Rhodopseudomonas palustris: one gene and its partner. The protein of the gene in region 2 interacts with the protein of the main gene of each other region in a pairwise test. Links are inferred from orthologs where the notes say so. Each region holds a gene or a part of one and is shown on either strand. Other genes may lie near its edges. The genes, in order: grpE and HZF03_RS13465.

Evidence for each region.
Region 1: the proteins of HZF03_RS13465 (region 2) and grpE interact in binary tests that used the Escherichia coli proteins (3 or more experiments, as listed by UniProt). The link is inferred for Rhodopseudomonas palustris from one-to-one orthologs.

Annotation. Positions count from the first base shown.
Region 1 is NZ_CP058907.1:342,532-356,883, reverse strand. What follows is about bases 91-2,937. They hold grpE (nucleotide exchange factor GrpE), read right to left. Parts: upstream 1,903-2,937; coding sequence 1,279-1,902; downstream 91-1,278. Other genes in these bases: hrcA (heat-inducible transcriptional repressor HrcA), read right to left, coding at 1,993-2,937; HZF03_RS01690 (hypothetical protein), read left to right, coding at 239-1,180. Outside these bases: more of hrcA, read right to left, coding at 2,938-3,081; rph (ribonuclease PH), read left to right, coding at 3,236-3,949; rdgB (RdgB/HAM1 family non-canonical purine NTP pyrophosphatase), read left to right, coding at 4,001-4,633; radical SAM family heme chaperone HemW, read left to right, coding at 4,623-5,780; HZF03_RS01660 (nuclear transport factor 2 family protein), read right to left, coding at 5,785-6,114; HZF03_RS01655 (winged helix-turn-helix transcriptional regulator), read left to right, coding at 6,184-6,546; HZF03_RS01650 (penicillin-binding protein activator), read right to left, coding at 6,561-7,760; rsmI (16S rRNA (cytidine(1402)-2'-O)-methyltransferase), read left to right, coding at 7,979-8,935; HZF03_RS01640 (YraN family protein), read left to right, coding at 8,922-9,314; gshB (glutathione synthase), read left to right, coding at 9,387-10,328; HTH-type quorum sensing-dependent transcriptional regulator RpaR, read left to right, coding at 10,565-11,296; rpaI (4-coumaroyl-homoserine lactone synthase), read left to right, coding at 11,382-12,038; HZF03_RS01620 (hypothetical protein), read left to right, coding at 12,035-12,259; HZF03_RS01615 (YifB family Mg chelatase-like AAA ATPase), read left to right, coding at 12,359-13,897; HZF03_RS01610 (ATP-binding protein), read left to right, coding at 14,024-14,352. UniProt on the Escherichia coli protein: Participates actively in the response to hyperosmotic and heat shock by preventing the aggregation of stress-denatured proteins, in association with DnaK and GrpE. It is the nucleotide exchange factor for DnaK and may function as a thermosensor.
Region 2 is NZ_CP058907.1:2,951,527-2,967,108, reverse strand. Bases 6,832-9,646 are described here. They hold HZF03_RS13465 (Nramp family divalent metal transporter), read right to left. Parts: upstream 9,019-9,646; coding sequence 7,645-9,018; downstream 6,832-7,644. Other genes in these bases: HZF03_RS13455 (sodium:proton antiporter), read right to left, coding at 9,483-9,646; HZF03_RS13460 (hypothetical protein), read left to right, coding at 9,295-9,468; HZF03_RS13470 (AraC family transcriptional regulator), read left to right, coding at 6,832-7,585. Outside these bases: HZF03_RS13510 (AMP-binding protein), read right to left, coding at 1-49; HZF03_RS13505 (DUF6163 family protein), read right to left, coding at 127-591; hemB (porphobilinogen synthase), read left to right, coding at 785-1,837; HZF03_RS13495 (RDD family protein), read left to right, coding at 1,995-2,522; HZF03_RS13490 (arginyltransferase), read left to right, coding at 2,591-3,367; HZF03_RS13485 (efflux RND transporter periplasmic adaptor subunit), read right to left, coding at 3,460-4,362; HZF03_RS13480 (DUF1656 domain-containing protein), read right to left, coding at 4,359-4,574; HZF03_RS13475 (FUSC family protein), read right to left, coding at 4,564-6,657; more of HZF03_RS13470, read left to right, coding at 6,764-6,831; more of HZF03_RS13455, read right to left, coding at 9,647-10,913; parC (DNA topoisomerase IV subunit A), read right to left, coding at 10,999-13,260; HZF03_RS13445 (winged helix-turn-helix transcriptional regulator), read right to left, coding at 13,270-13,782; HZF03_RS13440 (SDR family oxidoreductase), read left to right, coding at 13,865-14,734; DNA repair protein RecO, read right to left, coding at 14,774-15,526; HZF03_RS13430 (hypothetical protein), read right to left, coding at 15,569-15,582. UniProt on the Escherichia coli protein: H(+)-stimulated, divalent metal cation uptake system. Involved in manganese and iron uptake. Can also transport cadmium, cobalt, zinc and to a lesser extent nickel and copper. Involved in response to reactive oxygen.

The DNA of each region.
Region 1 (14,352 bases), 2.6 Mb from region 2 along the record:
GCGGTGAGCCTGATATAGGAGGGGGGGTCGGGTCCGCAAGGACCGTGGCGGCGTTTCGATCACGAAAACATGGGCTTTACGAATCGTTACGAACCGCCTGCGCAGCGCGCTGCGGCGCGGCTTGCCGGGCCGGCGCACGCAGCGCATCATCGCGGTCGCCGGCCGTCCGATTTGCAGCACCAAACCCGGTCGAACCCGACCAAACAACGGCCTCAATGCAGCCCCAGGACAACTCGCCATGAGACAGATAGCGCGCTTGTTTGCGATTGCCCTGCTGTCGGCCACCGCGACCAACGCGGTCGCCGCCGACGCGGTTTACCCACGCGGCATTCGGGTCGGCATCGTGCCGATGCCGGGGCTGAACCAGTCCACCGCCTTCCTGGGCTTTGAGTCCGGCGACCAGGGCGTCAAAGTGCTGGTGTCCGAGCTGCCGGGGCCCGCGTTCGATCAGATCGACGCGGCGTTCAAGGCAGCTCCCGAAGGTTCGCTCGGCAACGTCAAGCCGGAGAAGATCGAGACCGCTGCCGGCAACGGCTATTTCACCGCCGAAGACGCTGTGGTGGGTCCCGACAAGGTCCGCCGCTACTCGCTGATCGTGCCCGGCAGCAAGCTGTTTTCCGGCTACGTCGCCGTGCAGGTGCCAGCAACCGAGGCAAAGACCTACTCGGACGAAGCAATCAAGAAGATGCTGTCGTCGGTGTCGGTGCGGCAGCAGGTGCCGGTCGACGAGCAGGTCGCACAGATGCCGTTCAAGATCCGCGAGCTCGGCGACTTCAAGACGGTGCGGACGCTGGCGCCCGGCGCCGCGCTATTGCTGACCGACGGCAACGAAGAGGCGGTCGAGACCGGCCCGTTCATGGTGCTGGGGCTGATCGGCTCGGTGCCGGAGAAGACCGACGATCGCGCCCGCTTCGCCCAGCAGGCGGCCGAGGCGATCCCGGGTGTGCGAGAGAGCAAGATCACGATGTCGGAGCCGATGCGGATCGACGGCGCGCCGGGATTCGAGACCCGGGTCACGGGTGTCAGCGGCAAGAACAATACGCCGGTGACGGTGGTGCAGTGGCTGCGCTTCGGCAGCGCCAATGTGGCGATGCGGGTGATCGGCTCATCACCGAAAGACCAATGGGAAACGGCGTTTCCGCGCTTCCGCAAAGTCCGCGACGGTCTGCAGCCACGCTGATCAAACACAAACGACGCGCGAGCGGCGCGTCGTTTTTCTCAACTTGCTGAGGCTGATCAGCGACGCGGCTCCGGCTCGCGCCGAAGCCGCAGCTCGCGTCAGTTGAGGTTGCCGGTCTCGCCGCCGCCATCGCTCGGCGCAGCCTTGGCGCCGCCCTTGGCGACACCGACCAGCGCCGGACGCAGCACGCGGTCGCCGATCGTGAAGCCGGCCTGAACCACCTGCACGACGGTGCCTGCCGGCACCGACGGATCCGGCACTTCGTACATCGCCTGCTGGAAGTTCGGATCGAACTTCTGGCCCTTCGGATCGAACTTCTTGACGCCGTTCTTTTCGAGCGCGTTGAGCAGCGAGCGCTCGGTCAGCTCGACGCCCTCGATCAACGCCTTCAGGCCCGGCTCGGCATTGGCGCGGGCGTCAGCCGGCACCGCATCGAGCGCGCGCTGCAGATTGTCGGCGATATCGAGCACGTCGCGCGCGAACGAGGTCACCCCATAGGTGCGCGCGTCGGCGACTTCCTTCTGGGTCCGCTTCCGCAGGTTCTCCATTTCGGCGAGCGTACGCAGCATCTTGTCGCGCGCGTCCGCAGCCTCGCGCACCAGTGCCTCGTTCGATCCTTCTTCCGGGTCGTCCGGCATGATGTACGGCTTGGAAACGACCGGATCGGCGGCGGCCTGCGCCGTGTCCTGGTTGTTGTCCTTCTGTCCATCAGTCTCGGTCATCACGCTACCTTCTTGAAAAATCGTCTGGATCGTTACGGGAGAGCTGGCCGGGATATCGTGGTTTGCGGCGCGAAAATCAAGTTTCGGAAATCAGCCGCCGAGCATCCGGCTGACGATCCGCGCGGTGTAATCGACCATCGGGATCACCCGCGCATAGTTCAGCCGGGTCGGCCCGATCACGCCGAGCACGCCGACGATGTGGCCGGCGCCGTCGCTGTAGGGCGCGATAATGGTCGACGAGCCCGACAGCGAGAACAGCTTGTTTTCCGAACCGATGAAGATCCGCACGCCGTCGGCGCTCTCGGCGCGGCCGAGCAGATCGATCACCCCGCGCTTGGTCTCGAGATCGTCGAACAGCAACCGCACTCGCTCCAGGTCGTCGAGCGCATGCAGGTCTTCGAGCAGATTGGCGTGGCCGCGCACGATCAACTGGCGGTCCTCGCCGTCGCCGCCGGACCAGCTGGCGATTCCCGCCGCGATCACCTTCTGGGTCAGCTGATCGAGTTCCGCCTTGTTCTGAACCATCAGCGATTCGAGCTCGAGCCGGGCTTCAGCCAGCGTCCGGCCGCGAATCCGGGCGTTGAGATAATTGGCCGCTTCGATCAGAGCCGAGGACGGCACACCCGGCGGCAGCGTCAGCACGCGGTTCTCGACCTGGCCGTCTTCGGCCACCAGGATCACCAGCGCACGCTCCGGCTCCAGCCGGACGAATTCGATGTGCTTGAGCCGGACATTGGCCTTCGCGGTCAGCACCACCGCGGCGGCGCGTGTCAGCCCCGACAGCCGCGTCAGCGCCTCGCCGAGCGCGGCTTCGACCGTATGGGCACGTCCTACTGACGAAAGCTGCGCCTGGATCGACTGCCGCTCCGGCTCGGTCAGGTCGCCGATCTGCATCAGCGCGTCGACGAAGAACCGCAGGCCGAGTTCGGTCGGCAGCCGCCCGGCCGAGGTGTGCGGGGCATAGATCAGGCCGAGCTGTTCGAGGTCGGCCATCACGTTGCGCACCGAGGCCGGCGACAGCGGGACGGAAATCAAACGAGAAATGTTGCGGGAGCCCACCGGCTCACCGGTCGCAAGGTAGCTTTCGACGATCTGACGAAAAATCTCCCGCGAACGCTCGTTGAGCTGGGCAAGGCCGGCATTGGGCGCGATCAGGCCGATCGGGTCGTGCTGAGCCAAATTCTCCTCCGTGATCCGTCTAATCTGTCGTCGCTTGGGCTCAGTTACAAGCGGGGAGCGTAGGGTTGACGGCCGCAACCCTTGCCGCTGCGGCTGCGGCCCCCTAAAAGCACCGCAACGTTGATTTTCCCCCCGCAATAGATGGAGGTCCCCCATGCGGCCGAGCCGCCGTGCGCCCGACGAATTGCGCGCCGTGTCGCTGGAACGCGGCGTGGTCAAATATGCCGAGGGCTCCTGCCTGGTGAAGTTCGGCGACACCCACGTGCTGGTGACCGCCACCCTGGAAGAACGGCTGCCGCCGTGGCTGAAGGGCCAGGGCCGCGGCTGGGTGACGGCCGAATACGGCATGCTGCCGCGCGCCACCCTTGAGCGCACCCGCCGCGAAGCCTCCGCCGGCAAGCAGAACGGCCGCACCGTCGAGATTCAGCGCCTCATCGGCCGCTCGCTGCGCACCATCGTCGATCTCGAGGCGCTCGGCGAGCGCCAGATCACGGTGGACTGCGACGTGCTGCAGGCCGACGGCGGCACCCGGACCGCCTCGATTACCGGCGCCTGGGTCGCGCTTGCGGACTGCCTGAACTGGATGAAGGCCCGCAACATGATCAAGGGCCAGGTGCTTCGCGACAACGTCGCGGCGATCTCCTGCGGGATCTACAACGGTACGCCGGTGCTCGATCTCGACTACGCCGAGGATTCCGAGGCCGAGACCGACGCCAACTTCGTGATGACCGGCGACGGCCGTCTGGTCGAAGTGCAGGGCACCGCGGAACGCACTCCGTTCTCGCAGGACGAGTTCCTCCAGCTGATGGCGCTGGCGCAGAAGGGCGTCGCCCGGCTGGTGGACCTGCAGAAAATGGCGGTTGGGTGAGTCATTCCTGCCACTTCTTTGCAACGCGAGCTGAGCTAGGCTGACATCGCCATGCATCGTCGAATCACCGGCAAGCTCGTGATCGCCACCCACAATCCCGGCAAGCTGGCCGAGATGCGCGAGCTGCTGGCTCCTTACGGCATCGAGGCGATCTCCGCCGGCGAGCTCGGCCTTGCCGAACCGGACGAGACCGGCGACAGCTTCCAAGCGAATGCCCGGATCAAGGCCGAGGCCGCCGCCAAGGCCGCGCAACTACCTGCGTTTGCTGATGATTCCGGCCTTGCGGTCGACGCACTCGACGGCGCTCCCGGGATCTATTCGGCCCGCTGGGCCGGGGATGCGAAGGATTTTGCTGGCGCGATGGCGCGGATCGAGCGACTGCTGCAGGAGCGCGGCGCGACCGCGCCGGAGCGACGCACCGCGCATTTCGTCTCGGCACTGTGCGTCGCCTGGCCGGACGGGCACATCGAAGAAGTCGAAGCCCGCGCCGACGGCACCTTGGTGTGGCCGCCGCGCGGCACCGCCGGCTTCGGTTATGACCCGGTGTTCCTGCCCGAGGGCCACAGCCGCACCTTCGGCGAGATGACCAGCATCGAGAAGCACGGCCTGCCGCCGCTCGGCCTCGGCCTGTCGCATCGCGCCAAGGCGTTCGTCAAACTGGCGGAGATCTGCCTTGCAGGCTAGCTCCGACCCAGCTTTCGGCGTCTACGTGCACTGGCCGTTCTGCCTGTCGAAGTGCCCGTATTGCGACTTCAACAGCCATGTCCGCCACGCCGCGATCGACGAGGAGCGCTTCGCCCGCGCCTTCGCGCGTGAGATCGCCACCACCGCAGAGCGAATCGGGCCGCGCCAAGTGAGCTCGATCTTTCTTGGCGGCGGCACCCCATCTCTGATGCAGCCTTCGACCGTGGCGGCGATCCTCGATGCCATCGCCCGGCATTGGCAGGTCGAACCCGGGGCCGAAGTGACGCTCGAGGCCAACCCAACCAGCGTCGAGGCCACGCGGTTTCGCGGCTATCGGGCTGCGGGCGTCAACCGCGTGTCACTCGGCGTGCAGGCGCTGGACGACGCCTCGCTGAAGGCGCTTGGGCGACTGCACTCGGCCGAAGAAGCCTTGAACGCGGTGGCGATCGCCAAGTCGGCGTTCGACCGCTACTCGTTCGACCTGATTTATGCGCGGCCCGGACAGACCGCGGCGATGTGGGAAGCCGAGCTGCGCTACGCGATCGGCGAGGCCGCAGAGCATCTGTCGCTGTATCAGCTCACCATCGAGCCCGACACGCCGTTCTATTCCTTGCACAAGGCCGGCAAGCTGCCGACGCCGGACGAGGCCGAGGCACGGGCGCTGTACGATGTCACGCAATCGGTCTGCGCCGAACTCGGACTCCCGGCCTATGAGATTTCCAACCACGCCCGCCCGGGCGCGGAATGCCGGCACAATCTGATCTATTGGCGCGGCCACGAATATGCCGGGATCGGCCCCGGCGCGCACGGCCGCCTCGACATCGGCAATGCGCGCTACGCCACCGCCACCGAGAAGCGCCCCGAGAGCTGGCTAATGCGGGTGGAAGCCACCGGTCACGGCCTGATCGCCGACGAACACCTCACCAGCGAGGAGCGCGCCGACGAATTCCTGCTGATGGGGCTGCGGCTTGCCGAAGGCATTGATCCGCAGCGCTATCAGTTGCTGTCCGGCCGCCCGCTCGATCCGTCGCGAATCGCGCTGCTGCGCGAAGAGGGCGCGATCGCGGTCGATGCCGACGGCCGCTTGCGCGTGACGCAAGAGGGCTTCCCGGTGCTCGACGCCGTGGTGGCCGATCTGGCGGCATAGCCGACTATGCGCCGATCTCGAGCGATGTGATGCCGTCCTCGCCGAGACCGAACCGATAAGTCAATCGCACGGGACTGCCCGGAAAGTCGCCCGCGACGCGGGCTGTGACGATCGCGGTCTGTGCGGCCCGTTCGATCGTCAACGGCTCCATCTGCATCTGATACTTGTCGAGTGCCGCGCGCTTCCATGCCGCGATCGCTGCGCGCCCACGATGGATCTTGCCCTCGTCACGGACCTCGGCGTCGGCGGCGAAGGCCGCTGCAACATCCTGCACCGCCCGTGCATTGGAGGCGACGAAATAGGCTTCTATTGGTGCGGGAAGGAAAACCGTCATGGGACCTCGCTCAACTCTCGAAAGCGCCGCAGGATTGCGACGTGACAGAGCTGGCAATAGGCTGCAGCCATGACAAGAACGCACGAAAAGGTCGGTGACTTACCTCGAAGTAACCCAGCCCACACGCCGCTGACCGCCGCGCAGGGAATCGCGGCCGGCTTCCGGCTGCTCGAGGGGCGCTGGAAAATCCTGATCCTGTTTCATCTGTTCGGCGGCCGCGTCCTGCGGTTCTCCGAACTGGAGCGCTCGATCCCCGACGTGTCGCAGAAGATGCTGGCTCAGCAACTGCGACAACTGGAGGCCGACGGCATCGTGGCGCGAACGGTGCATCCGGAAGTGCCGCCGAGAGTGGAATATCACCTCACCGATTGGGGGCAGTCGCTTTGCCCCGCGCTCGACGCCCTGCTGGGCTGGGTGGAGCAGAAGCCCTGAGGCGCATGTGATTGTCAGGCGCCGAAGCTCTTCGGCGGGCCCGCGACGGCCTGCGCGCCACCGCTGGCGACCTTCATCACCGCAAGGCCGCGTTCGTTGGTGCCATCGGCCCTGAACCGGAACAGCCCGTCGATGCCGGCAAAACCGGACGGATTGGTCAGCGTTTCGGCCGAGAACCGCTGCGGGCCCTGGGTGCGGGCCAGCGCTGCCACCAGCGCGACACCGTCATAAGCGAGCGTCGCGGTGCGGACCGGGTCCTGCCCATAGCGGGCGCGGTACCGGCCCGCGAATGCGCGGAAGCCGGACGGGTCAGGCGCCGCAAACAACCCGCCCTGCAGGGCCTGGGTGGCGAACACCCGCGGATTGTCCCACAGGCCGGTGCCGAGCAGCTGCACCCGCTTCAGATCCGCGCCGGCGGCACCGAGCGCGTCCGCCACCGCGGCCAGCGCATCACCATCATCGGCGAGCAACAACGCATCGGCACTCGCAAGAGAGGCCGCAATGGTCCGCGCCGGACCGGCACGGTCGGCGCCGTATTTTTCGAATGCGACGATACGGCCACCCTTCTGGCTGGTGATCTGCTTGAACGCGGCTTCGACCACCGCACCGTAGGCATTCTCGGGGAGCAGCGCCGCGTAGGATCGCTTTCCGATGCTGCCGGCATAGCCGATGATGCGGTTGACGTCGGACTCCGGCAGGAAACTCAGCAGAAACACGCCGCGGCCGGCGACGCTGGAGTCGGTCGAGAACGCGATCACCGACACGCCGCGGGCGCGGGCCGCCTGTGCCGCAGCCGGCACCGATTGAGCGAACAGCGGCCCGAGAATGATCTCGGCGCCTTCGTCCAGCGCCTGCTGGGTCGCGGTCTGCGCCCCCGTCGGATTGCCGGCGTCGTCCTTGATCAGGAGCTGAACGTCCGGATTGCGGAATTCAGCCAGCGCCATTTCGGCGGCGTTCTTCATCGACTGCGCGGCGAGCCCGGCGTTGCCCGGCGCCGAGAGCGGCAGCACCAGCCCGACCTTGACCCGGCCATTGCCGACCGCAGCCGGCTGCTGCGCCGGACCGGCAGCGGGCTGTTGCTGGCCGAACTGATCGCTCAGGCTTTGCTGGACGCCCGAGCAGGCGCTCAGCAGTGGCGCTCCGAGGAGCAGCCCCAGCGCGGTACGGCGGGTGGTTCGCAACGGTTTCGTGTGTGGATCGTGCAAGCTTGCCATGCCATCTCTTGCAGCGGTCCGGCGGGCTGCCGGATCCCGTGTCGTCCTCCGTACGGTCGGCCTTTCGGCCTTTGACGGAAGATTTCATCACAATGTCGGCCAATGAATAACCGGGCCAAAAGGTTTATGCTCATTACGAGCGCCGGACAAATCACCGTGCCGTCGTTTTCAACCTTTCCTCTGCCATCCTGCCGTCCAGGCCGATCAAGTTAGTGACGATGCGCGTCAAACCAGAAATTTCAGCACCGCCGCCCGCAGCGGCGGAACCGAACGCACGAACGTTTCTGGTCGCCGGCCAACGTCTGGTCGCCCCACGCATCGCACCGGGACTGCATCTCGTCGCCACCCCGATCGGTCATCTCGGCGACATCACGCTACGTGCGCTGGAAACGCTCGCCGGTGCCGACCTGATCGCTTGCGAAGATACACGAATTACGCACCGCTTGCTCGAACGATATGGCATCTCGGCACGGCTGAAGCCGTACCACGAGCACAATGCCGCTCAGGCGCGGCCGAAGCTTCTGGAGATGCTGGCGCAGGGTCAGTCCGTCGCGCTTGTCTCCGATGCCGGTACGCCGCTGATCTCCGATCCCGGCTATAAGTTGGTGCGCGAGGTGTACGCTGCCGGACATCAAGTGATCGGACTTCCGGGCGCGTCAGCCGTGTTGGTTGCACTGTCGCTCGCCGGGTTGCCGACCGACCGTTTCTTCTTCGACGGCTTCCTGCCTTCGAAACAGGGAGCCCGCCGCACGCGGCTCGGTGAGCTGGCGGCGATCGACGCGACGCTGGTGCTGTTCGAAGCGGGCAGCCGGATTCAGAACTCGGTACATGATCTTGCCGACCTGCTCGGTGGGACGCGCGAGGCCGCTATCTGCCGCGAACTGACCAAGCTGCATCAGGAGGTGCGACGCGCTACGCTCGGCGAGCTTGCCGCGAAGGCCGACACGATGGAGACGCGCGGGGAATTCGTCGTGGTGATCGCGCCGCCCGATCCCGCCTCACGGGTGATGAGCGACGACGACCTCGACCGCTGGCTGAGCGAAGCCCTGACCCGCCACAGCGTCAAGGACGCGGTCGCACAGGCGGTCGAACTCTCCGGCCGGCACAAGCGCGATATCTACGCGCGCGCGTTGGAGCTGTCGCGGCAGCGCGAGGCCGACGATGGCGAAGACTGATCGGTCGCAACCCTCCGTGCTGGCGCGCATCGCCGCGTTCCGCACCGGCCTGTCGGCCGAAGCCAGCGCCGCCGATTATCTCGAACGACAAGGTTACCGGATCCTGGCGCGGCGCTTCAAAACCCGCTGCGGCGAGATCGATCTGGTGGCGCAGCGCGACGCGCTGGTGGCGTTCGTCGAGGTGAAGGCACGCGGCAATGTCGACGATGCCGCCTACGCGGTGACGCCGCGGCAGCAGAGCCGCATCGTTGCGGCCGCCGAAGCCTGGCTGAGCCGACATCCAGAGCACGCGATGAGCGAGCTGCGTTTCGACGCCATCCTGATTGCTCCCAACACAGCGCCCCGGCATCTGCCCGGCGCGTTCGACGCCACGCCATGAGCGCGGCTGCTTGACCAAGCCGCCGCCACCCCGCATCGTCACCGCCGCTCTGCCAACTCCGGAACACACGACATGACATTGAAGGTCGCCGTCCAGATGGACCCCATCGCGCGGATCAACATCCGCGGCGATTCGACGTTCGCGCTGCTGCTCGAAGCGCAAGCTCGCGGCCACGCGATCTCGTACTTCACGCCCGACAAGCTGTCGCTGCGCGGCAATGACGTCGTGGCCTCGGTGCAGAGCCTGAAAGTGCGCGACCAGGAAGGCGATCACTTCACGCTGGGCGAACCGGCCCGCGTCGATATGCGTAGTTACGACGTGGTGCTGCTGCGGCAGGATCCGCCGTTCGATCTCGCCTACATCACCTCGACGCATCTGCTCGAGCGGATTCATCCGTCGACGCTGGTGGTCAACAATCCGGCCAGCGTGCGCAATGCGCCGGAGAAATTGTTCGTGATGGATTTCGCCGAGCTGATGCCACCGACGCTGATCAGCCGCGACAAGGACGAGATCAACGCGTTCCGGGCCGAGCACGGCGCCGTGGTGATGAAACCGCTGCACGGCCATGGCGGCGCCGCGGTGTTTCGGGTGCTGCCGCAGGACATCAATTTCGGCTCGCTGTACGACATGTTCGCGGTCACGTTCCGCGAGCCCTGGGTGATCCAGCGCTTCCTTCCCGAGGTGAAGCACGGCGACAAACGCATCATCCTGGTCGACGGCGAATTTGCCGGCGCGGTCAATCGCGTCCCGGCCGAAGACGATCTGCGCTCCAACATGGTCCGCGGCGGCGCCGCAGCCGCGACCGAATTGTCGCCGCGCGAACGCGAGATCTGCGCGACGCTCGGTCCAAAGCTGCGTGAACGCGGGCTGTTGTTCGTCGGTATCGACGTGATCGACGGCTATCTCACCGAGATCAACGTGACCTCACCGACCGGCATCCGGGCCGTGGCGCGGCTCGGCGGCCCCGACATCGCAGCCAAGATCTGGGACGTGATCGAGGCGAAACGGGCGTGACGAAGCCGGCGGCGATCACCATTTGGGACACCTCGCCGCGAACGCTCCCCCTTGCCAGCCGACAAAGGTGGCCGCACAAGTATCTGACGCGTCCACTATGCGGACAGCCGCAACGCTGCCGAGACATCGGGCGCGTGGTGGAAGCGCCGGTGGTAAGCTATTGATGGGTCGATCGGGCGGCGGCTGGCACAGAGAGCCCCGCGGTCCCCGATAGTCGGATCGGAGGTTGCGGCGGTATGATCGTCGGCGAAGATCAGCTTTGGGGACGGCGTGCGCTGGAATTCGTCGATTCCGTCGAACGGCTCGAGGCGCCGGCGCTGATCAGCCGGTTCGAATCGCTGATCGCGAGCTGCGGATTTACCGCCTACATCATGGCCGGCCTGCCGTCGCGCAATGCCGGACTACCGGAGCTGACGCTGGCCAATGGCTGGCCGCGCGACTGGTTCGATCTGTATGTCAGCGAAAACTTCAGTGCGGTCGATCCGGTGCCGCGCCACGGCGCTACCACGGTTCATCCTTTCGTATGGTCCGATGCTCCCTACGACCGCGACCGTGATCCGGCCGCCCACCGGGTCATGACCCGGGCGGCCGAATTTGGACTGGTCGAAGGCTACTGCATTCCGCTGCACTACGACGACGGTAGCGCCGCGATCAGCATGGCCGGCAAGGATCCGGACCTCAGCCCGGCCGCGCGCGGCGCGATGCAGCTCGTCAGCATCTACGCGCATAGTCGCCTGCGGGCGCTCAGCCGGCCAAAGCCGATCCGGCGCAACCGGCTCACGCCGCGCGAGTGCGAGATCCTGCAATGGGCAGCGCAGGGCAAGACCGCCTGGGAGATCTCGGTGATCCTCTGCATCACCGAGCGCACCGTGAAATTCCATCTGATCGAAGCCGCCCGTAAGCTCGACGCCGCCAACCGCACCGCGGCGGTTGCCAAGGCATTGACGCTCGGATTGATCCGTTTGTGACCTGTCCGATCGGACAGTAGTTAGGTTCCCGTTCGCACCTGCACTGTTCCCGCCTGCAGACCCACTGCAGGAGGGGAATTTCATCATGCAGGTTCATGTCATCCGTCGAGAGAACCGCGCGCTCTATGCCGGTCTGCTCGAAAAGTACTTCCGCATCCGTCACCAGATCTACGTCGTCGAGCGCGGCTGGAAGGAGCTCGATCGGCCGGATGGCCGCGAGATCGATCAGTTCGACACCGAAGACGCCGTGTATCTGCTCGGCGTCGACAATGACGACATCGTCGCCGGCATGCGGATGGTGCCGACCACGTCACCGACGCTCCTCAGCGACGTCTTCCCGCAGCTTGCGCTGGCCGGCCCGGTGCGGCGGCCGGATGCCTACGAGCTGTCGCGGATCTTCGTGGTACCGCGCAAGCGCGGCGAGCATGGCGGCCCGCGCGCCGAAGCGGTGATCCAGGCGGCCGCGATGGAGTACGGCCTGTCGATCGGTCTGTCGGCCTTCACCATCGTGCTGGAGACCTGGTGGCTGCCGCGGCTGGTGGACCAGGGCTGGAAGGCTAAGCCGCTCGGCCTGCCTCAGGACATCAACGGCTTCTCGACCACCGCAGTGATCGTCGACGTCGACGACGACGCCTGGGTCGGCATCTGCAATCGCCGCTCGGTACCCGGACCCAAGCTGGAATGGCGCGGGCTCGAAGCCATCCGCCGTCATTCGCTTCCGGAATTCCAGGTGATTTCATGAATGCCTCGTCCAAGCCCCGCGGCGCTCGGCCGATCACGCTGAACCCGCCGTTGAAACAGCACGCGGTCTGCATCGACGCGCTGGCCTCGACCATCAACCGCGCCATCGAGCAGGCCGAAGAGCTCGGCATCTCGTCGGCAGTCCAACTGCTGATGATGGCGCGGCTGGAGGTCGACCTGACGGAAATCGCGCTGGAGAGCCGCACCAAAAACAGTGCCTGACCCGGCACCGGCGGGCGAATGCCCGCCGGTTTGTTCACTTAATGTTCTTGCGCAGGGACTGCGCCGCGGTTAGCCTCGTTGCTCTGCGGAGAGGGCGTTATGGTCCAGCACGTATCCACCGTGGCGTTCGAAGGCATCGAGGCGCGCAGCGTCGATGTCCAGGTCCAGGTGTCGCCCGGACTCCCGGCCTTCGCGATGGTCGGGTTGGCCGACAAGGCTGTGTCGGAAGCGCGCGAACGGGTTCGATCGGCGCTGATCGCATCGGGCCTGGCGCTGCCGGCACGGCGGATCACTGTCAATCTCGCTCCCGCCGATCTGCCCAAGGAAGGCAGCCATTACGACCTGCCGATCGCGCTCGGCCTGATGGCGGCGATCGGTGCCATCCCAGCCGACGCGCTCGAAGGCTTCACGGTCCTCGGCGAGCTCGGGCTCGACGGCTCGATCGCGCCGGTGGCCGGCGTCTTGCCAGCCGCGATCGCCGCCAATGCGCGCGAGCACGGCCTGATCTGCCCGGCGGCCTGCGGCTCCGAAGCAGCCTGGGCGAGCCCCGACATCCAGATCATTGCGGCCAGCTCGCTGATCCAGATCGCCAATCACTTCAAAGGCTCGCAATTGCTTGGGCGGCCGCAGCCGCGGGTCCGGGAAGCCGAAGCCTCAATGCTCGACCTGCGCGACATCAAGGGCCAAGAGAGCGCCAAGCGCGCGCTCGAAATCGCCGCCGCCGGCGGGCATCACCTCTTGATGATCGGAGCGCCGGGTGCCGGCAAGTCGATGCTGGCGGCGCGGCTGCCCTCGATCCTGCCGCCATTGTCACCGGCCGAGCTGTTGGAAGTGTCGATGATCGCCTCGGTCGCCGGCGAAATCCGCGATGGCGCGCTGACGGCGCGCCGGCCGTTCCGCGCGCCGCACCACTCCGCCAGCATGGCGGCGCTGACCGGCGGCGGCATCAAGGCGCGGCCCGGGGAGATTTCGCTGGCGCATCAGGGCGTGCTGTTTCTCGACGAGCTGCCGGAGTTCGATCCGCGCGTACTGGATTCGCTGCGCGCACCGCTGGAAACCGGCGAAGTCGCCGTGTCGCGCGCCAATCACCGCGTCACCTATCCGGCGCGGGTGATGCTGGTGGCGGCGATGAATCCATGCCGCTGCGGCCACGCATTCGAACCGGGATTTGCCTGCAAGCGCGGCCGGGTCGATCGCTGCACGTCGGACTATCAATCCCGCATCTCCGGTCCTCTGATGGACCGCATCGATCTGCGCATCGAAGTGCCGGCGGTCAGCGCCGCCGACCTGATCCTGCCGCCGCCAGCCGAAGGCTCGGCCGAAGTCGCAGCGCGCGTCGCTGCGGCGCGCGACGTACAGTGGACACGCTACGCGTCGATCGGGCTGCCGCAGATCCGTACCAACGCGGAAGCGCCGGCGGCGGTGCTGGAGACCACGGCGCAGCCGGATTCGGCCGGGCTGAAACTGCTGCACGACGCCGCCGAGACCATGCGGCTGTCGGCGCGCGGTTATCATCGCGTGCTGCGGGTTGCCCGCACGCTGGCCGACCTCGACGGCTGCGACCGCATCGGCCGCGTCCATCTGGCCGAAGCATTGTCGTATCGCGCGCTGGCCGACGATCAGCGCCGCGCGGCTTGAGCCGCTGTTAACGCGCCCTCAACCCTATTCGCAGCGCTGAGGCCTTCCCGCCAAGGTTTCAACCTGTCTGCAGCACCCCAAACGCCATGTTCTGCGTTGCCGATAGCGGCAACTGTGGGAAGGGCGATGGCGGGCAAGCTGCGGATCAGGTCGAGGCTGCGTCTGTTGGCGCGCCGGCATCCGCGCATCACGATGGCGGGCCGCGCCGTGATGGCGTTTTCCGCCGGGTTCGGCGGTGCTTATGGGCTGCTGCTCGGCAGCAACCCGGAGACCTCCGGCTACGATCCGCACGCCTTCGCCGTTGGCGCCAGTTTCCTGTTCGCGCTGGCCTGCTTGGCGCTGGCGGTGCAAACGATGCGGCTGCGGCGAATGAGGGGCCGCCTGCGCCTGCTGACTGCGTCTCAGGAACCACCTCCGGATCTGCAGCCAAATCAAAGCAAGACGCGCGCGCTGAT
Region 2 (15,582 bases):
CATTGACGATCAGGCTGCCGCCGGTGCCGCCGGAATGAAGCTGGTCCATGGTTTCCCCCTTATGTTTTGGTTGTTGTTGATACGGCGCCGCCTTGCGTGATGCGGCAGCGCTCGCAAGAGCTGCCGCTATGGCGGCCGTTCGCGCGCCGCCATCCAGGCGAGCGCCAGATAGGCGGCGAGCAGTAGCGCTTCGCCGAGCACCACCAGCAGGCTGCCGCCATAGATGGCCGGGAACATCAGTTCGATCACCGCCATCGACACCACGGTCGTCAGCCACACCACGGCGCCCCATGGCGTCGCGAGCCACAGCCCGACGGCGGCGACCAGCTCGATCACCGCGAAATAGATCGTGGCGGTCTGCCAGGCCATAGTCTGGACTTCGAACGCGTCGTCTTCGCCGCCGACGAAGCCGGTGATCTGCGCCCAATGGTAGAGGCCCTTGGCGACCGACAGCACCGCCATCACCCGCAGGAACAGCACCAGGCGCCGCGTCCAGTCGTTCTCATGATTGTCGGGCCGCTCCGGCGAGATCGCCGCGACCGAAATCGCCTGGTCTCTCGGCGGTTGTTCGCGTGGTGGAAGTTCGGACATGCGGCTCGGTTACCGGATCGGTGGTGGTGCGGTGCGGTCTGGCCCGAGTCTTGGCCCGCCGGGCCAGCAAAATCAATCGGCTGTGATCGCCGCGGAACACTCTGATTGCGCCAAATCAACAGTGCGGTGACGCGGGGGTGCCAAAATGCTACTTTCCATGAACACAGCAGAGCCTGCAGGGAGAGTTGGCACCATGGCGATCAAATTCGGCCGTCCCATCGAGATTCGTGACCCCTCGACCCGGCCCGCCGCTCCGCCGCTCGATCTCACCATCCGTCCGCGCCGCAACCGCAAGACTGAGTGGGCTCGCCGTCTGGTGCGCGAGAATGTCCTCACCACCGACGACCTGATCTGGCCGATGTTCGTGGTCGACGGCACCAACCAGCGGGTTCAGGTCGCCTCGATGCCGGGCGTCGAACGACTCAGCGTCGACCAGATCGTTCGCGACGCCGAACGCGCCGCCAAGCTCGACATCCCGTGCATCGCGCTGTTCCCGTTCACCGAGCCGTCGCTGCGCGACGAGCACGGCACCGAAGCCGCCAACCCCGAAAACCTGATCTGCAAGACCGTCCGCGCGATCAAGAAGGAATTCCCGCAGATCGGCGTGCTGTGCGACGTCGCGCTCGACCCCTACACCAGCCACGGCCATGACGGCCTGATCGAGGATGGCCGCATCCTCAACGACGAGACCGTCGCGGTGCTGGTGCAGCAGTCGCTGGTGCAGGCGCAGGCCGGCTGCGACGTGATCGCACCGTCGGACATGATGGATGGCCGCATCGGCGCGATCCGCGAAGCGCTCGATGCCGCCGGCTACCTCGACGTTCAGATCATGGCCTATGCGGCCAAGTATGCGTCCGCCTTCTATGGCCCGTTCCGCGATGCGATCGGCTCGGCCAAGGCGCTCACCGGCGACAAGCGCACCTACCAGATGGATCCGGCCAACACCGACGAGGCGATCCGCGAGGTCGAGCTCGATCTCGCCGAGGGCGCCGACATGGTCATGGTCAAGCCGGGCATGCCGTATCTCGACATCGTCCGCCGCGTGAAGGAGACCTTCGGCGTGCCGACCTTCGCCTATCAGGTGTCGGGCGAGTACGCGATGATCGCCGCGGCAGCCAACAATGGCTGGCTGGACGGCGACCGGGCGATGATGGAGAGCCTGCTCGCCTTCAAGCGCGCCGGCGCCAACGGCGTGCTGACCTACTTCGCCCCGGCGGCGGCCGAAAAGCTGCGGCAGCAGGGCTAAATCTCCCTCCTCGCTTCTTTCAACCCTCCATCGATTCGCCGGTCTCCGGCGGATCAATGGAGGGTTTGTAATGTCGTGCCAGCCTTGCAAGGCGCCGCTGCCGTCGCCATGTCGAACCGGATCGTTCCGGTTCGGGCGGACAACGGAGAGCAGGCTGATGGCTGACTATGGCGGGAGTGGCTGGCGCGGCGGCGAGGTGCGCGAGGCGGCGTTCGATCCCTGGCTCAATCCGGAACTGTTTCAGGGCGTGCTGACCAAGCGCGTCTTCGCGTTCCTGATCGACCTGGTCGTGCTCACCGTCCCGGTGCTGATGGTCACCGTGTTCATCGCAATGTTCGGCCTGGTGACGCTCGGCATCGGCTGGACGCTGTTCTGGCTGGTGTCGCCGCTGTCGGTGATCTGGGCGCTGGTGTATTACGGCGCCTCGCTCGGCGGCCCGCACTCGGCGACGATCGGCATGCGCACCATGGGCCTCGAACTCACGACCTGGACCGGCGAACCCGGCTACTTCGTGCTGGGCGCAACGCATGCCTTCCTGTTCTGGCTGTCGCTGTCGATGCTGACGCCGCTGGTGCTGCTGGTCGGGCTGTTTAACGCCCGCCGCCGGCTGCTCCACGACATCGTGCTCGGAACTGTGATTATCAACAGCACCGTGCCCGCCTCTCAGCCGGCGCGATCCTACTAAGGGCGAAAGCGATTGACCGGAGGCGGACGTAAGGCGATGCTGGTCACGTTGGAGGCCGACGACCCGACGTGACCCAGCACTCGCGCGACACCCCGCAGTTCTATCTGACGGCTCCCTCGCCGTGCCCGTATCTGCCGGGCCGGCACGAGCGCAAGGTGTTCACCCACCTCGTCGGCAACAAGGCCGGCGAGCTCAACGACCTTCTCACCCACGGCGGCTTCCGCCGCAGCCAGTCGATCGCCTACCGCCCGGCCTGCGACCAGTGCCGGGCCTGCGTATCGGTGCGGGTGATCGCCAACGAGTTCAAGCCGTCGCGCAACCAGCGCAAGCTGCTGGCCCGCAATGCCGACATCGTCGGCGAGCAGCGCAATCCGGTACCGACCTCCGAGCAGTATTCGGTGTTCCGCGCCTATCTTGACCAGCGCCATCGCCACGGTGGCATGGCCGACATGACGGTGCTCGACTACGCGATGATGGTCGAGGACAGCCACGTCCAGACCCGGATGATCGAGTACCGCAAGCGCACCCCCGACACCGGCATCACCGGCCGCGGCGGCGAGCTGATCGCGGCGGCGTTGACCGACGTGCTCGGCGACGGTCTGTCGATGGTGTATTCATTCTACGAGCCGAACGAACAGCACCGTTCGCTCGGCACCTTCATGATCCTCGATCACATTGCCCGGGCGCGGCGACTCGGCCTGCCTTACGTCTATCTCGGCTACTGGATCGAAGGCTCGAAGAAGATGGACTACAAAGGCCGCTACCTGCCGCAGCAACGGCTGGCGCCAAGCGGCTGGCTGCGCATCGATGCCTCCGGCGAAATGCAGCCCGAGCCGCAGGATTAGCTGAGGCCTCCCGACACGCTGGCGTCCGCTACATCAGTCGGTTTCTGGTGCACCAAGGCGAGCAAACGGGACGGCAGAAACGGCCGCCCGCATCACGACCTCCGCCCCGCATTCGCGTCGACCTCCGGGGGAATGATCTCGACCGTTGCTGTCATGCCCGCGGCCAGCTCGACGCCGGAAGGCACCCGATCGAGATGAATGCGGACCGGTATGCGCTGGGCAAGACGCACCCAGGAGAACGTCGCCGCCACATTCGGCAGCCCGAAACGACCAGGTGTTTCGTTGCTGTTCTCGATGCCCCGACCGATGCTCTCGACATGGCCAGCCGCCGGCTGATCGAAGCCCATCAGCTTGACCCGCGCCGGAGCTCCTACACGGATTTGCTGCAGTTTCGTCTCTTCGAAATAGCCGGTGATCCAGAAACTCGCCCCGTCCAGGATAGCGACATTTGTCACGCCGGCGGTCGCATAGTCGCCGGGCCGTAGCTTCAAATTGGTGACATACCCGTCGACTGGGGAGCGAATGACGGAACGCGCAAGATTGAGTTTGGCCAGATCGCGCGTCGCCAGCGCCGCCTGATAGGCCGCAGAGGCCATCGCCGCTGCCCCGCTCGATTGCTGGAGCGCTTCCTGTGAGACCACGTCATTCAGTTTGAGTTGCTGCTTCCGCTGAGCAGTGGCTTGCCGTACCAGCATATCCTGATATTTCGCCTCGACGTCAGCCTCCGCCAGCGCCACGGCGAGCCGAAGCCGCTCCGGGTCGATCTCGTAAAGAACGTCGCCACGTTTCACATACTGATTATCGGCGATCGGCACGGTGCGGATCGTTCCGGAGACCTCCGGCGCGATCTGGACCACATCCACACTCACCCTGCCGTCGCGAGTCCAGGGCGTTCGCTCGTAATGGCTCCAAGCCTGCAGGGCGACGAATCCGGAAGCAACGAAGACGCAGAGAGTCAGAGCATAGTGGCCGAGCAACGATAGAAGCGGTTTCACAATGACAGTCCGATCACAGGCAGGTACTGCATGAGCAGTCCGCAAACGATGACAAAAATGGCGATTTCGGCGAGCGGCCGATAGGCGAACAGGCGGGAGACGCCGATCTCGGTGCAGACGCGCATCGTCGCGATCGTGATGATCAACCCGATGAACGCAACCACGACGAGGCCGGGGATTAAGACGCCTCCGATATTCAGATCAGCGATCATGAGGTAGAGCTCCCTTCTCTGCTGCTCCACTCGCGCCGAGGGCGAAGCGCAGGTCGATCAGCAGATCGAATATCCGCAACCGGCTTTTCGGTGAGTAGTACTCCATCATCGCCGTCAGCCGCTCAATGCGCTGATCGAAATCGATGAGGACGGCTGGCGTTGTAGGTCTCCTGCCACGGAAGTGCGCGCCAATCTCGGTAAGAAGACCTTCTATTGCAGCGCGGGCCTCGCCCTTGACCTGCGGGACCATCTTGCGAAGCTGACCCGCGACGTGGCCGATACGAAGAAGGCGGAGCGTATCGTCGACCACGTCTGCATAAGCCTTCCTTGCCGCTCTCAGCCTCGGCAGCAGCAGCGCCGTTCGGTCAATCATCAGACTTGTCCAACGTGCCTCGTTCGGAGCGCCGCCCAGAGCACGGCGGCCGACGTCACGCCGACTGAGGTGAAGCAGCCGATTGATCGAAACGTCGACCGGTACGGTCTGGAATATCGACATGCTGACCGCGGCGAACCCAACGGCCACAAAGAGTGCGATCGCCATATTAAGGGAGGCCGCGAAATCGCCAGTGTAGCTGGTGCCCAGCCCCGAAAGGATTGGAATTGTCAGAGTGATGCCCATCGCCATGAAGGCCGTCGGCGCTCGCGCTTGGAGAGAACCGGCAAATAGGAATGCCGGTGCAAGGACCGCAACGAGCACCGCGAAGTTCGTCACATGGGGAAGGATGACGAAGCTGTAGACGAGGCTGATCAGCACGCCGAAGATCGAGCCGACGATATATTTCACGACAAACGGCACAGGTGTGTCGACGTTTCCGAACAAGGTGCAGCAGACGCCGAGAATGGAGACCGCCGTTCCGCCGTCGGGCCACGCCGACCATATCCAGAAGGCGCAGCCGCCGAGGATGCTGACCATCGCACCGAGCGCTGCGCGCGCCGCCATCCATGGATCACGGTGATAGACGTACCCCTTTGCAAGCTCGGGTCCGTGAAGCGCCGCTGCTTTTCGTACGCGCCCGCTGGCGGTCATGCTCTGGCCGAGTTTGTCGCAGTCGTTCAGCAGGCCAATCATTTCCGCCAGATGGCCGGCCAGGTTGGCACCTACCCTGTCGGCAACCATCGTTGCATTCGGGCCCAAACGTTTCTGAATCGATCGGGCACGCCCGATCAGCCGACCAGCTTCCGCATGCTGATCATCCGGCTGATCGACTGCGATCCAGCTTCCCACATCAGCGATCAATGCGGTCAGTTCGTCGACCGTAGCGACGCGCTCGATGTTGAGAGAACGTACTCGCTCCTCGATTTCGGCCGTGAGTGGAAGAAGCCGAGCGAGCCGGTCATGGATGAGCTGCAGTGTCTCGCGGCGGGGCCTTGCAGATGCGGAATCGTATGGAAGATGTGTCGCCAGCCCCTTCAGCATGAGAAGGTCGACGGCAAGCTGTTCGCGCCGTTGGCAGTTCTCTTTTGACGATCCTGTCAGCGCGACACTCGCAAGCCGGCGAGCGTCCTGCAGCATCGCCGATAGCTTGCCGTTGAACAGGCCCGTCATCGGCTTCGGCCAAACATATCGATGGATCAGAACTGCACAGAGAATGCCGATGCAGATCTCCTGGACGCGCAAGGATGCGGTGTCGAAGACCGCGCCGGGTTCAAGCACGCTCGGAAAGCCGATCAGGCTCGTCGTGTAGCCTGCAAGTACAAACGCATAAGCTCGCGGCGTGCGATCAAGCAGCGATAGAAACAGGCAACGGCCGATCCAGCCGGCGAGGATCATGCAGCACACGATCGGATCGTTGACGAAATTCGGAACGATCGCGACGGTCGCTATTGCGCCCACGAACGTCCCGGCGAAGCGATACACGCCGCGACTGAGTGAGGCTCCCGCCGATGGCTGGGAGACGATATAGACCGTCACGATGGCCCAAAACGGCTTGGGCAATCCGATCCGCAGTGAAACGTAATAGGCGAGCATCGCCGCGGCGAAACTCTTTGCCGAAAACAGGATCGCATCGGCATCTTCCTTCCTGGCGGGGTAACGGAGGAAGTTCGTCAGCGCCTGGCGCGCTGCTGGGCAGGTCCGAGTCACAGGGGGCGTCCAGACGGCATGTTGTTCATGACGCCAGTTGTGACCAATTTGCAGAAGCGAATAAATTCGGTATTACGACAAGAAATCCCTGAAAACGGCCATTCGCATGCCCGTGCAATCTGTCGTTTCCGTTTTTGACCCCGACCTGACGCATCTGCCGGCCGTCGCCCACAGGCTGCATTTCTCGGACCATGAGTCTGAGGTGCCGTTGCACGTGCATCGGAAGGGGCAGCTGATCCTCGCCCTGCACGGAGCCGTCACCTGCACGGCCGGCAATGAGATCTGGATTGTGCCGCCCAACTGCGGGGTATGGATTCCTGGCGGCGTGCCTCACAGCGCGCGTGCCACTGCCAATGCCCAGCTCAACTACCTGTTCGTCGAGCCGGAGGCGGCGAACCTGCCCGGCTCCAGTTGCACGCTGGCGATTTCTCCGCTGATACGAGAAATGGTCGAGCGTCTAGCAGAGGAGCGTGCGGATTATCTCGCAGACAGCCATGCGGCCCGAATTGCGCGGGTGCTGCTGGACGAACTCGCTGACATGCCGCGAGAGCGGTTCAACCTGCCAATTTCCAGCCATCCCAAGATCCGGGCGATCGCCGACGCCCTGACAGCCGAGCCATCCGACCGCAGGACCTTGAGCGATTGGGCAAAGCAAGTCGCGATGAGTGAAAGATCATTGGCGCGGCTGCTGATCCGCGAGACGGGTCTGACGTTCGGACGCTGGCGACAGCAACTCCACCTCGTGGTTGCCCTCCGGGAACTCGCCAGCGGCGAAGCGGTGCAGAATGTTGCGGCCGGACTTGGCTACGAGTCGGTCAACGCCTTCATCACCATGTTCAAGAAGGCGCTTGGAAGCACTCCCGCTCAGTACTTCGCGCAGCGTCACGCCCCCACGAAAGCGGGATCGGATGAGCAGAAGCGTGTTTGAGCAGGCGTTGGTTTTGTTCGACAGGCAGACCCGGCGCTCGGGTTTTCCGCGTCTGTGCACTACCCGCCGGTCGCGTAGTCGAACACCAGTTTGATATTCAGCGCGACGATGATCGCAGCGATCAGCGATGCGATGGCGGTGAGCCAGCGCGGCGCAACGAACTCGCCCATCTTCGCGCGGCTGGCGGTGAACACCACCAGAGGCACCACGGCGAACGGTAGCTGCAGGCTGAGCACCACCTGACTGAGGATCAGGAGCTGCCCGGTGCCCTTTTCGCCGGCGATGATCGTGACTGCGACCGCCGGGACGATCGCGATCAGCCGCGTCACCATCCGCCGCAGCCACGGTTTGATCCTGATCTGGATGAAGCCTTCCATCACGATCTGGCCGGCGAGCGTGGCGGTGATGGTCGAGTTCAGGCCGCAGGCCAGCAGAGCGATGCCGAACAGCGTCGGCGCCAGCGTCGAGCCGAGCAGCGGCGCCAGGAAGGCATGCGCCTGGTCGAGTTCGGCAATATCGGTCTTGCCGGCATGGTGGAAGGTCGCCGCGGCGAGGATCAGGATCGACGCGTTGATGGTCAGCGCGAAGGTGAGTGCGATCGTCGAGTCGAAGGTCGCCAGTTTGATCGCTTCGTGCTTCTCGGCTGGGCTGTGGCCGAAGCCACGCGTCTGCACCAGGCCGGAATGCAGGTAGAGATTGTGCGGCATCACCGTGGCGCCGAGGATACCGAGCGCCAGATACAACATGCCGGGTTCGGTCAGCACCCGCGTGGTCGGCGCAAAGCCGCGGATCACGGCGCCCCAATCCGGATCCGCCATCGCGATCTGAATCGCAAAGCACGCCGCGATCACGCCGAGCAGCGCGACCACGAACGCCTCGATCCAGCGGAAGCCGAACGCCTGCAGCGCCAGCACCAGGAACACGTCGGCCGCGGTGATCAACACGCCGATCTCGAGCGGAATCCCGAACAACAGATTGAGCCCGATCGCGGTGCCGATCACTTCGGCAAGATCGGTGGCAGTGATCGCGATCTCTGCCGACAGCCATAGCGGCCACGACACCCATTTGGGATAGGCGTCGCGGCAGGCTTGGGCGAGGTCCCTGCCCGCACCGACGCCGAGCCGCGTGCACAGCGACTGCAGCACCACGGCCATGATGTTGGAGACCAGCGCGACCGTCAGCAGCGCGTAGCCGTATTTCGAGCCGCCGGCCAGCGAGGTTGCCCAGTTGCCGGGGTCCATGTAGCCGACAGCGACCAGATAGCCAGGGCCGAGGAATGCGATCAGCTTGCGCCAGAACGGCCCCTTGGCCCGGGTCGGGACCGAGCCGAACATCCCGGCGAGCGACGGCTCGCCGCGCGCTAAACGCCACCCCGTGGTCTGCTCCGGTGCCGGCGAGGGATCGGCGGTCATCTGCGGCGATCTTGCATCCATCGCATCACAATGCAGGCTCACAACGCTTCTTGCAAGTCATTTGCAATAGCAAGAAGGTAGCCAAGCACTGGTTGATGACGATTTTTGCGGTCAAGGAGCCTCCGGCGGCCGAGTCGCGGGCCTTGGAATAGCCTGCCACAAAAGACGCCAGTGGTCATTGATCAGGCTTCGACCGTACGGTTTCTCGTGCAGGATCGGTCCTGCCGCGATTTTCCGGCTTGCGTTCGCCCGCAAATCGCGCACAACGCCGCCATGTCAAATCAAGCGCCAGAGCGGATGTCTTTCAGCGGCTTGCTGGGTTGGGCCACCAAGCCTCCGCAAGCCTACCTTGTGTACGCGATCTGCGTCGTGATGGTCGGCGGCGTGTCGTTCTACGTGGGCACGCTGAAGCCGAAGCACACGCCCGGCCTGCCCCCTGCCCCGGCCGCAACGGCGCCGCAGAGCAAGTAACGCCCCTCGCGGGCTCAGTGCAGCCGCAGGTTCGGGACGATCGGCAGGAACGTCAGCAGCAGGAACAGCGGGATCAGCACGAGGCCCGCCCGCAGCGCGTAGCCGAAGAAGCCCGGCATCTTGATCCCGCGCTCGGTGGCGATGGCGTACACCATGAAGTTCGGCGCGTTACCGACATAGGTCAGCGCGCCCATGTAGACCGATCCCATCGAGATCGCCGCGAGCGTGCCGGCGAGCGGCCCCATCAGCTCGGCGGGCCGGCCGCCTGCCAGTTCGAAGAACACCAGATAGGTCGGCGCGTTGTCGAGCACCGCCGACAACAGCCCGGTGAACCAGAAGTACGGCACTTCGCGCGGCGTGCCGTCGCTCGCGGTCACCGCCTCCAGCAGCGGCGCAAACAGCCCGCTCTTCCCGGCGTGCAGCATCGCTAGCACCGGAATGATGGCGACGAAGATCCCGGCGAACAGTTTGGCGACTTCGCGGATCGGCTCCCAGGTGAAGCCGTTGGCGGCGCGGTGCTCGTCGGCGGTCCACCACAGCGACAGCAGCGCCAGCACCACCAGCATCGCGTCGCGCACCAGATTCTGCAGCGCGACCTTGGTGCCGTAAACGTCGAACTCGATGCCGGGGCGCCATTGCGCGCAGGCCAGAATGGTCGCGATGATTCCGGCGATCAGCAGGAAATTGATGCCGCCGCGAAATCCGATCGGTGCTTCTGACGTCTTGGCCGGCGCATCATGCCGCGCGTACCAGCGGTCGAGCAGATAGAACACCACGAGCAGCACGCCGGCCACGATCAGCGTCTGCTGCCACAGGTGCTGCACCGGCCAGAAGAAATCGACGCCGCGCAGGAAGCCGACGAACAGCGGCGGATCGCCAAGCGGCGACAGTGCGCCGCCGATGTTGGCGACCAGGATGATGAAGAACACCACGACATGGACGTTGTGCTGCCGCCCGGCATTGGCGCGGATCAGCGGCCGGATCAGCACCATCGCGGCGCCGGTGGTGCCGATCAGGCTGGCGCAGGCGGTGCCGACCGCGAGCATGCCGGTGTTGATCAATGGCGTAGCTCGGATCGTACCGGTGACCAGAATGCCGCCTGAGACCGTGAACAGTGCGAACAGCAACACGATGAAGCTGAGATATTCGGCGAGCAGCGCATGGATCAGCGACGCCAGCGCGGTGTCCCAGCCGTACACGATCGCAATCGGCGCCAGCGCCAGCACGCCCCAGCCGGCGGCGATCTTGCCGTAATGCGCGTGCCAGATTTTCGGCGCCAGCAGCGGTCCGAGCGCGATCGACAGGAGGATGCCGGCGAACGGCACGCCCCACGCCCAGCCGAGCGCCGCGCCATCGAGGTCGGCCGCCTGCGCCGGCCCCGGAAGCGCAGCGAAGACGAGCAGCGGAATTAGCAGGCGAAATCGGCGGGAATAGCGTTCGATCATCGCATCCACTTCAAGGCAATTCGGGAGCGAGACGCAAAGCCAAACGAACGGCCCGCCTGCGACATAGCGCGCAGGCGGGCGAGCATCATGCGATGCTACGTCCGAACTTGTTCGACTTCGGGAAGCCCTTCGGCGGCAGCCGGCCGGCGTCGGCGCGATTGCCGCGCCATTCGGCGAGTTCCTTCATGGTCGCGCTGAACTCGCGGCCGGCAGAGTCGCGCCAGCCGAGGCCCTGCTTCGACGAGAAGGTGGCGATATCGGACAGGCCGCCATCCTTGTACTTCTGCAGCCGCACGCCGCGGCCGCGGGTCATCTCCGGGACCTGATCGAGCGGGAAGATCACCATCTTGCGGTTGTCGCCGATCACGGCGACGCTGTCGTCGCCCTCGCTGACAACCGTGAGCGCGCGCGCCTCGTTGGGGACGTCGACGTTGAGGATCTGCTTGCCCTTGCGGGTCGAGCCGACGCACTCGTCCTCGTTGACCACGAAGCCCTGCCCGTCATGGCTGGCGATCAGGAATTTGCGGCCGCCGGTGTGGACGAACACGGTGACGATCGCGGCGTCCTGCTCCATGTCGATGAACATGCGGATCGGCTCGCCATGGCCGCGGCCGCCGGGCAGCTTGGCGACATCCAGCGCGTAGAACCGGCCGTTGGTGGCGAGCAGCAGCAGCTTCGACGTCGTCTCGGCGAAGAACGACTGGCCGAGCTTGTCGTCCTGCTTGAAGTTGAGCCCCGACAGATCCTCGACATGGCCCTTCAGCGTGCGCACCCAGCCCTTGTCGGAGATCACCACAGTGACGGGCTCGCGCTCGACGAAGGCTTCTTCGATCGCGGCGAGATCGTGCTCCGGCGCGTCGGCGAACTGGGTGCGGCGCTTGCCGAGCGGCGTCTTCGGCCCGAACATCTCGCGGACCTTGCGGACCTGTTCGCCGACCTTGGCCCACTGCTCGGTCTCGGATTTCAGGACCGCGTTGATGCCCTTCAGCTCGGCGCGGAGGTTCTTGTCCTCGGTGCGGATCTCGAATTCCTCGAGCTTGCGCAAAGAGCGCAGCCGCATGTTGAGGATGGCTTCGGCCTGGATCTCGGTGAGATTGAAGGCCTTCATCAGCACCGGCTTGGGCTCGTCCTCGGTGCGGATGATCTTGATCACCTTGTCGATGTTCAAGTACGCGATCAGATAGCCGCCGAGCACTTCGAGCCGATGCTCGATCTGGCCCTTGCGATATTCGGAGCGGCGCAGCAGCACGTCGCGCAGGTGATCGAGCCATTCGCGCAGGCATTCGGCGAGGCCGAGCACCTTCGGAATCCGGCCCTTCACCAGCACGTTGAGATTGAGCGGGATCCGGCTCTCCAGCTCGGTCAGCCGGAACAGTGACTCCATCATCAACGTCGGATCGACGCTGCGCGACTTCGGCTCGATGACGATGCGGACGTCCTCGGCGGATTCGTCGCGGATGTCGCCGACCAGCGGCAGCTTCTTCTCGTTGAGCAGCTCGGCGATCTTCTCGATCAGCCGCGACTTCTGCACCAGCCACGGGATCTGCGTGACCACCACCGTCCAGGTGCCGCGCGCGCCCTCTTCCTGCTCCCACTTGGCGCGGGTGCGGAACGCGCCGCGGCCGGTGGTGTAGGCCTCCGCGATGCTTTCCTTGGAGTCGATGATGATGCCACCGGTCGGGAAGTCCGGCCCCTTGACGAAGCGCAGCAGCGCCTTCGACTTGGCGTCGGGCTTCTCGATCAGATGCAGCGCGGCGTCGCACAGCTCGGCGGCGTTGTGCGGCGGGATCGCGGTGGCCATGCCGACGGCGATGCCCTGCGCGCCGTTGGCGAGCAGGTTCGGAAAGCCGCCGGGCAGCACGACCGGCTCTTTCGACTGACCGTCGTAGTTGGCGCGGAACGCGACGCCGTCCTCGTCGATGCCATCCAGCAGCAGCCGCGCGACGTCGGTCATGCGCGCTTCGGTGTAGCGGTAGGCTGCCGGGTTATCGCCGTCGATGTTGCCGAAATTGCCCTGGCCGTCGACCAGCGGATAGCGCGACGAGAAGTCCTGCGCCAGACGCACCAGCGCATCGTAGATCGACTGGTCGCCGTGCGGATGGAACGAACCCATCACGTCGCCGACGATCTTGGCGGACTTCTTGAACGGCGTGCCGGGGTCGAGCCGCAGCAATCGCATCCCGTACAGGATGCGGCGATGCACCGGCTTGAGGCCGTCGCGCGCGTCCGGCAGCGCCCGGTGCATGATGGTCGACAGCGCGTAAGCGAGATAGCGCTCTTCCAGCGCTTCGCGAAGCTGGACCTCGTGGATCTCGGCCGGCTCCGGCGGAATCAATCTTTTTCCCATGGCGTCGGGTTATCCCCTGACCGGAAGCGGAGCAAGCGCCAGCGGGCTTTCCGGCCTTGCGGAATCGCCTGGAACCTGGGGCTCGCCGTCCCGCGCCGCCGAGTCGAACCGGGCCCGGGCGCGTTCGATTTCGGGAAAGTGCTGCTCGGCCCAGGCGACCAACGCCGTCAGCGGTGCGAGCACGGACTCGCCGGACGCCGACAGGCGGTATTCGACGCTGGGCGGTTTGGTCGGAAACACCTGCCGCGCGACCAGCCCGTCGCGCTCCAGGTCACGCAGCGTCTGCGTCAGCATCCGCTTCGAAATGTCTGGAACATCCCGCAGCAGCGCGTTGAATCTCATTGGCTTTTCAGCCAACGCGATCAACAGCAGCGTGCTCCATTTGCTGCCGAGATGGTCGAGCACGTTGCGTACTGGGCAGCGGGTGGCGTCGAAGCCCTGCTCCCGCCAGGCGGCGTAGCGGTCGGTCAACGTCGCGCGATGCTCCGCGACCGACAGGTTCTCTCCAGGTGACCTTGTCACGGAAAACTGCCTCCTTACGGGCCGGACAGAAGGTCTCCAATATAGACCTACCCTCAAATCATGACCACCCAGGAGCTTTCCGATGTCCGCCTCGCGTTTCCTCATCACCGGTGCCAGCGGCCAGCTCGGCCGCCTCGTTGTCGACGGCTTGCTCAAGTCGCTGCCGCCCGCGCAGATCGGCGTGCTGGTCCGCAGCGAGAAAGTCGCCGCCGAGTTTGCCGCCAAAGGCCTTCACGTCCATATCGGCGACTACAGCAATCCCGAGACGCTCGGGCCCGCGTTCGCAGGCGTGGAGCGTGCCCTTCTGATCTCGTCCAGCGAGATCGGCCAGCGCGCCGTCCAGCACCGCAACGCCATCGAAGCTGCGCGCGCGGCCGGGGTATCGCTGCTCGCCTACACCAGCCTGCTGCACGCCGACATCTCGCCGCTCGGGCTTGCAGAAGAACATCGCCAGACCGAAGCCGCACTCAAGGCGTCCGGCGTGCCGCACGCCCTGCTCCGCAACGGCTGGTACAGCGAGAACTACACCACTTCGATTCCGGCCGCACTGGCGCACGGTGCCCTGCTCGGCAGCGCCGGCAATGGCCGGATCGCCTCCGCAGCGCGCGCTGACTATGCCGAGGCCGCGGTCCGTGTACTCACCGCCGAGCAGCCGCAGGCCGGCCGGATCTACGAGCTCGCAGGAGACGCCGCTTACACGCTTGCGGAGTTCGCTGCCAAACTGTCGCAGCAGTCCGGCAAAGCGGTCGCGTATCGCGATCTGCCGCAGGCCGAGTACGAGGCTGCCCTGGTCGCCGCCGGCCTGCCCAAGCCGTTCGCCGCGCTGCTGGCCGACTCCGACGCCGGCGCCGCCAAGGGCGCGCTGTTCGACGACAGCCAAACCTTGAGCCAGTTGATCGGGCATCCGACCACGCCGATCGCAACAACGATCTCGGCAGCGCTGAAAGCCTGAGGAGACGATTGCGACATCCCGCGCGCGTGAGGTGGCCGGCTAGGACTCCGCCGGCCGCTGCAGCGCGCGGGTGATCGCATTGATGAAGCCCGCGCGGGCGTCGGAGTGGCTCTGCCCGCGCGGCTCCAACACATTGCGCAGCAGGAAACGGCCGGTCAGCTCGAAGCCGTCGAACAGGTCTTGCCCGGACCAGCCATTCCCGCTCTCAGCCTCGTCGTCACGCAGGAAAGCCGGCAGGCGCAGCAGGCGGTCGCGCCACGGCTCGCCGGCGCTGCGCGACACCGCGCTGCCGGACTTTGGCGAGACGTAGATCAGTTCGGTGGTGCTGCCGGTCGCCGCACAGGCCGACAGGTCGAGCCCAAAGCCGAGCTCGGCCAGGATCGCCAGCTCGAACCGGATCAGATGCGCGGCAGCGACCCCGAAGTCGTCGAAATCGTCGAGGGTCAGCACCAACCGCTGATAAATCTCTTCGTGCGGATCGCGCTCCGGCAGCAGCCGCGCCAGCGATGCCAGATGGGTGACGCCGTACACCGCATGAGACGACCCGAGCAGCGTCGCGGCGCGCATCTTGGTTGCCTCGAGCTGATAGTAGCCGAGATGCTCGTCGAGCCTTGCCCGCCACGATGCCAGCACGCTGTTGCCGGGTTGCAGCAGCGGCCGCATCCGCGCCGACGCCCCGCCGCGCACCATGCCGAGATGCCGGCCATGGCCGCGGGTCAGAAGCTCGACGATCGCGGCGGACTCGCCATGCCGCCGCACCCCGAGAATGATGCCCTCGTCGCTCCATTCCATCGGACGAGCCTACCGGATTTCGCGCAGTCGCGCCTGCCGGCTCTAAGCGGTGAACC